Regions from separate parts of the Paenibacillus sp. FSL R7-0128 genome, predicted to be linked through region 1. Evidence: riboswitches for the same ligand, from Rfam matches in the RefSeq annotation. Region 1 holds a riboswitch; each other region holds the start of a gene.

Region 1 (2,201 bases):
TTCTGGAATAAGAAGGTGACCTTCAAGGGAAGGGACAGAGGCGGGGATGGCCGCTTTGACCGGATGCAGCTAGTAAGATTTATTGTGCTGAATCTGCTGGTGCTGGGCATTTCGGTGCTGCTGATTCATCTGCTGACTGATCGGCTGGGAGTCCAGGTGCTGATGGCCAAGGTGCTGGTTACCTTTGTTACAGTAATCATTAATTTCTTTGGAAGCCGGAAGTGGGTATTCTAGAGGTACAGTATGTCTTCCCCGTCCCCTGCGGGGGCAGCACTTATTCTATATTGCGGAGGCGATTGTCATGCGGAAGTTATCCTATTTGATTATACTTGCCGGGGTCCTGATTATGCTCTACCCCAAAGGAAGCGAATGGTACGAGGACCGTCAGCAGCAGAAGCTGCTGGAAGAGGCTGAACAGGCCTATAGTGAAATCGTTCCTTCGGCTACGGCTCCTGCCAGCCAGGATCTGAGCAAGCCTTATGCGGAAGTCACCCAGCTGCTGGCGGAAGAGTCTGGTGCGGAAGAGCCGGTGCCCACTACAGCGCCCGAGATTGAAGTGGGAGGCAAGATCACCGCTATTATTGAAATCGATAAAATCGATCTGAAGCTGCCTGTACTGGAGGGCGCCACCAAGACCAATATGAAGCATGCGGCGGCGCATATGAAGGAGACAGCTCCGATTGGCGCGGTAGGCAATGCAGCGATTGCGGCACATCGGTCAAGAACGGCAGGGCGGCTGTTCAACAGACTGGATGAGGTCGGTAAAGGGGATGCCATTACTGTTATTACAAGCGGACAGGAATACAAATATGTTGTATATGATGTATCTATTGTAGAGCCTACCGATATTTCAGTTCTGAAGGGTAAGGATGATGATAAGATTCTGACCCTCATTACCTGTGATCCGCTTGTCAACCCTACCCACAGACTCATTATTCATGCAAAGTTGACCTGATTGTCATAGGACAATGCTGAGAAAGGTCAAAAAACATAAAATTTTAGTCTATTTTTGCGGGAATCTAGTGATTTGGGTCTTGCTAATAGATTGAGATATGGTAAGCTATAACTATGAAAGCTAATACACGATAACGGCAAACCTATCGAAAGGTAGGGACGCAAAGCTACAGGGCCTTCCCGTCATGGATGGCAGCCAGTTACCGAATGAAGAGGCTTTTTTTGTTTGTTTTCATTCTGAATCTGTCATTATGTGGCAGTAGATTGGACAGATAAAGCTTATACGATAACGGCAAACCTATCGAAAGGTAGGGACGCAAAGCTAAAGGGCCTTCCCGTAAGAATGGCAGCCAGCTACCGAAAGGGGTTTTATCCATGAAGAAGTTTTATTTAATGCTGATTACACTTTTTGTGATCGTCACTTCCGTGCAGACAGGCACTGCTCAAGCAGCAAATGCAGATTCAAGCTGGTTAAATGTTGGACAACTTGATCAAGGGGTTATCGGGGTATCGTACGATGTTCCTAAAGACAAGAAGATGAAGCTCATGATTACCAAGGACAATAACAGCTATACTTACAACTTATACACTTCCAAACCGACCGAGACGTTCCCGCTGCAACAAGGTAATGGCTCTTACAAGGTCTCCGTTCTTGAGAATACTACCGGCAACAAATACAAAGTACTATCTTCCGAGACTGTATCTCTTTCAATGAGCAATGTGAATGCCGTATATTTGAGCTCTGTACAGAATGTAAAGTGGAGTTCTTCCGATAAATCCGTTCAAAAGGCAGCACAGCTTACAAAGGGTCTGACCACAGATGCAGACAAAGTTAAGGCTATCTACAATTACATCGTAGCTAACGTGAAATATGACTACTCTCTGGCCAACAGCGTAAGCACAGATTATATTCCGAACAACGACAATACACTGGCTACCAACAAAGGTATCTGCTACGATTACGCTTCCTTGTTCGCTACTATGCTCCGCAGTGAAGGGATTCCAACCAAGTTGGTTATGGGGAATACAAGCTATGTAACTTCATACCATGCCTGGAACGAAGTGTTCCTGAACGGCAAATGGGTGACGATTGATACTACAGTGGATGCAGGTCTGGGTAAGAAAACAGCATCAACAGAACTGATCAAATCAGCAAGCAAATATACTGCAGCGAAATTCTACTAAGAATAGCTGTAACTATAGCATTATCTGAGAATAACCCGCTTAGTCATTAAGCGGGTTATTTT
Region 2 (2,201 bases), 6.7 Mb from region 1:
GATTGCTGGCGGGATTCCACATTCTTGGCCAGCTGGCGCGCTGCCTCAAGCAGTCCGTCCGTCTCTGTCCGCAGCAGGCATGCGAGGCTGTGCAGACGATGCTGCATTACCCCGGCGTGTCCGGCGTACAGGCCGCTGCCGGTGACCTGGCCGCTAACGTAAATACTGCCGGTGGCTATAATTGTAGATTGGCGGATATCGCCATAGACGTACACATTCCCGAGGGCTTCAATTCGTACAGGTCCTTCCAGATCTCCCGGTACAATGATGTCACCTGCGAACATAACATCGCCCGCAGGATCTGTCATCTCTCTGGCCAGAAGACTGACCGGAGGGAAGTCACATATCCGGACGCTGCCGCTTCCTCCGCAGATACGGGGCCTGCCGGTGTGCCGGGCTACGATATTACCACAGGGAAGGAGCTTGGCATGATTACCGGCAGCAAAGTAGATATCCTGCGGCGGGGGAGGGGGCAGGACCCTTCCGTCTGTGTCGAGGCCGGGAATGCCTTCTTCCGGCGGCAGCTTGCGGGCGAAGACTTCGCCTGCAAAGGCAAAGGGGGCTCCCGGGAAACGGAGATACTCCAAGGGTTCCGCAGGCTTCTGACCCCGGGCTCCCTGTCCCTGAAGCATCCGGTTCCCCTCAAGTGTATGCTCAGGCAGCAGGAATTCCAGCCGGGCTTCCTTGCCGGGCAGCGGGGCTCTGCCTTCAGCGATGCATACGGGGAGATATGTAGGGTTCGTAAGCTCCGCGTACAGGGCGGGAATGTTCAGGTTGCGCAGAATAAAACGGTTGTCCAGTGAGGCGATAATCTGTTCTATGGTGAGCGTGGACAGTAGCATCGCCGGATTGGGCTGGGCACGGACGACCGCTTCGAAGGCGGCGGGGCAGTTGACCAGATTCCAGGCGTACTTCTCTGCACGGTATAAAGTGAAGTGGACCTTGAGCTTGTCAGGCGATACGGTAATTTCATATTGCGGCTTCTCACAGATCTCCCAAGTGATATAATCCGCTCTGGTCACCTCGGTTGGCTCTGTAACGGTCTTCCAGTTGATCTTCAGGACAACAGGGTGGACCGCAGAAATGCGGGCGGGAGCACCTCCGGGGAGCGGGGGAGTAATGAATATCTGGTTGTCCTGCACGAGGATAATTCCATTCTTATCTCCAGTTGTCCCGTCAGAAGCTCGGCCCTCCACAGAGAATGAATCCAGGAGACCTTTACGTTCGAGCATCAGGGACTCTACGAATTCATATCGGCTTGGTTCGATATCCTGCTGCGGCATGGTTGTAACCTCACTTTTTCGTATGATCAATGGCAATTCGTACAGAAAAAGAACATCATCAAGCCTGGGAGGCTTTCCCTCCGGAACAGCTGGCTTAAGTGGTCTCTATTGGCAGCCTGGCAACCGTAAACGCAGATTCCGGCGTTCTTAGGCCCATAGCTTTGCGTCCTGCCCTTTCGGGGAGTTTGCCTTTAGAAATAGATCAATGATATACATCCTGTAGAGGTGGGAGTTATGGTCGACTGTAATCGACAAAAAGAGTCATAAATAGTTCTTACGCGTCATTAACTTCTGCAAACAAGCTTAATTCTAGTACTTAAAGAGCTATTTTTCAACTATATTATGCCTATTTATCAAAAAACTCGAAATATGCAGCTCTATTTCGACAAAAAAACTGGTTTCCCAGCGCTTACAGCTTATGGAAGAGGCAGGGGGAGGAAAGTATGAGCATTCAACTGTTGGGACACCCTGGGCTTGGTAAGACTCGGAGTGTTCTTTTTTAATAAGCGGTTTTGCGAGTGTTAATGTTATGTGTATGTTAACTATGTAAATAAACACAAACATTCAGTGTATTATTTCGTAATAAAACCGAAGACATCGCAAATTCATTGTAATATAATCTAACTCATACCAAGGAAACACGAATTAATGTTAACTAATATGACATTAATAGAGATAGCGACATCAGGAGAGGAGCATAAACCATGCAGATTGCAGCAACACCTTACATCTGGCCTTATGACGGGGCTGTGGACCCGGCGAAGACAGCGCTGATGATTATCGACATGCAGACGGATTTTTGCGGCAAGGGCGGTTACGTCGAGAGAATGGGTTATGACCTCTCATTAACAGCGAGGGCGATCCAGCCCATTCAGCGGCTGCTGGCCCGTATCCGGGACATCGAAGGCTTCACCGTGA
Region 3 (2,201 bases), 290 kb from region 1:
AGCTCGCGTTCATCATGCACATGCCCGAATTCATAAGCAATGGTCTGTGTATAGGCCTGGCGCATTCTGTGGACGGCATCCATTGCGGTATGCACATCCGCAGGGGCATTATCCCAGATCAGCGAAGCGGGCAGGGCATTAAGATCCTCGCGGGTAAGCTCGTAGGTCTCCAGCTCCAGCCATTTGGCCATCGGGTTCGTGCTGCGCTCCAGCGGGTCAATGTCTGCGGCCATATGGCCATATATTCGAATATTGGCGATCAGCTTCGAGGCCTTGACAGCCTTCTTGAGCCACTCGGCATCTGCTGATACGGCAGGCCTTGGAGCCCTCTCGGCATCGGGTGCCAGTGGAGGGGGGCCGGATACGGTGAAGAGATCGCGGTAATGCTGTTCAACAGAAGAGGGGTCCTTGACAAATTGCTCATATCTTTCTTGGATGTAGCCCAGGTTGGGGCCGTAGTATTTGCTCCATACTGTGTCGTTATAGGGCTCTTTGACTGCCATGAATAGGTCCTCCTAACGGATAAACTCCACGCGAGGCATCCAGTGTGCCACTTGGCGGAGCTGCAAATGTTTGCGGTTTCATTCTCATCCTATTGTGCTACTTTCCGGCGGGGTAATCAATTCATACTTTCGGTCAATCCGTTCGCAATTTGGCATGATTCATTACAGTATTCATACGGAACTATCATAAATAGAAAAAACTCATATAACAGCCCGTTATACATACAAATGGGTAATTGTCTCTATACGATGTTGCGTGCAGCGGCAAGTCGGGGCGGATGGGGTTCCCTTTAGTATATTTAAACTATTAGCTAGTGTTTGAACTTGGAACTGGAAATATTTATACAAGCCGCTGGCAATTTCAGCTAAGTTTCCTCACATTTTTTCATAAAAAAATTCCAGAAAACGACACACTAATCGCACATGATCTTGTATAATGTTATTGCGGAGAACGGTTTCATCGATTCTTGCCAGATCCTTTCATGATGGAAAGGGTCCAGTAAAAGGTAAACCTGCCGAAAGACAGGGGCACAAAGTCTCGGATCTAAAGTAGAAATACTACAAAGTAGCAATACTACTATGATGGCCGGACTGCCTGGGGACGCGAAAATTCTAGGAGGAGATTTCTTGGATATGTCCAACCAGGGGAATGACGAGCTGCAGGCAGTAGATCTGGATTTAGAATGGGTGCACTTGCTGATGTCTGCCAAGCAGGCGGGGATCGCGGCGGAGGATATCCGCCGGTTTCTAAGTGAGAAGGCGCTCCAGGCGATGTAAGGCGGTCATCATTGTTCGGATACATACAGAAAAGGCACAGCGTCCGGTACGCTGTGCCTTTTCTGTATGCCGCTTGAAAGGCTGCCTTCGCCGAAGGCGGCCTCCCTGCCGTGCGGAGTCTTCCCTGTGGCATATAATGCTCGTCTAGTTGTCCTTTTGTTCCATGCGCCATTTCTGGTAATCGAGGAATTCCTTGAATTCGCGTTTGCTTATACCGGAGGCCATGGCCTCCTGAACAAGCCGGAACCATTCCCCGTCCAGAGCCTGTTCTTCCGTCTCTGCCAGTCCGCCATACAACAGTGCATGAATGGATACCTGAAGCGCGTCAGCGATTTTTTCGATGAATTGAATGGAGGGGTTGGATTGAATGTTCCGTTCCACATTACTGAGGTATGATTTCGCCACATCAGCCTTATCGGCAAGCTCGGATAACGAATAGCCCTTCTCCAGTCGGAGTTTGTGGATGCGGCTTCCCATAGTATCTGACACGATTACAACGCCCTCCGTACTTTTTTTGGTGAAAAATAAGAAGTGATATGCTTCGCGCTATACATTCTCCTTATCTTTCTCGTTGAAACGGTACCGCCCGTTCAAAGGCCGGCAAAGCCGTTTTCTCTTGTCAGTATAACAAAAATCCGCAAAACGGACAAAAATCCTTGAACCCGGCAGCGGGGAAAAAGAAACGGCATACCCGGCCCGGATGGGGGAGGATATGCCGTCTTGATGGATTGCTGAAACGCTGCCTTCCTAATAAAAGGACGGCAAAGCCATTTTCACTTGTATAGGCTGGCCCCTGATCTACTTGGCTTCTCCCACTCCTTGAAGAGCATCGAAGGTCCAGTTCAGAGCTAAGCCGTCACCCTGGAAAATGTTCTGATCGAGCGTGTTGTCTACGAATTCGAAGGCGATCTTGAAGGTCTT

Evidence for each region. A riboswitch is a leader RNA that binds a small molecule or an ion and turns the genes downstream of it on or off. The one in region 1 is predicted to bind cyclic di-GMP.
Region 2: another riboswitch for cyclic di-GMP. It lies ahead of NST26_RS31390 (flagellar assembly protein A); the one in region 1 lies ahead of NST26_RS02610 (transglutaminase-like domain-containing protein).
Region 3: another riboswitch for cyclic di-GMP. It lies ahead of NST26_RS01365 (anti-repressor SinI family protein); the one in region 1 lies ahead of NST26_RS02610 (transglutaminase-like domain-containing protein).

The regions. Positions count from the first base shown of each region.
Region 1 covers NZ_JBBOCD010000001.1:622,016-624,216, forward strand. Annotated here, with positions in the region: gene NST26_RS02600 (GtrA family protein) at 1-234, shown strand, start outside; gene NST26_RS02605 (class D sortase) at 302-955, shown strand; cyclic di-GMP riboswitch class I at 1,081-1,162, shown strand; cyclic di-GMP riboswitch class I at 1,236-1,316, shown strand; gene NST26_RS02610 (transglutaminase-like domain-containing protein) at 1,330-2,139, shown strand.
Region 2 covers NZ_JBBOCD010000001.1:7,333,708-7,335,908, reverse strand. Annotated here, with positions in the region: gene NST26_RS31390 (flagellar assembly protein A) at 1-1,283, opposite strand, end outside; cyclic di-GMP riboswitch class I at 1,391-1,483, opposite strand; gene biuH (biuret amidohydrolase) at 1,988-2,201, shown strand, end outside.
Region 3 covers NZ_JBBOCD010000001.1:327,544-329,744, forward strand. Annotated here, with positions in the region: gene NST26_RS01360 (2-oxoglutarate dehydrogenase E1 component) at 1-503, opposite strand, end outside; cyclic di-GMP riboswitch class I at 999-1,102, shown strand; gene NST26_RS01365 (anti-repressor SinI family protein) at 1,137-1,280, shown strand; gene NST26_RS01370 (helix-turn-helix domain-containing protein) at 1,425-1,757, opposite strand; gene NST26_RS01375 (TasA family protein) at 2,079-2,201, opposite strand, start outside.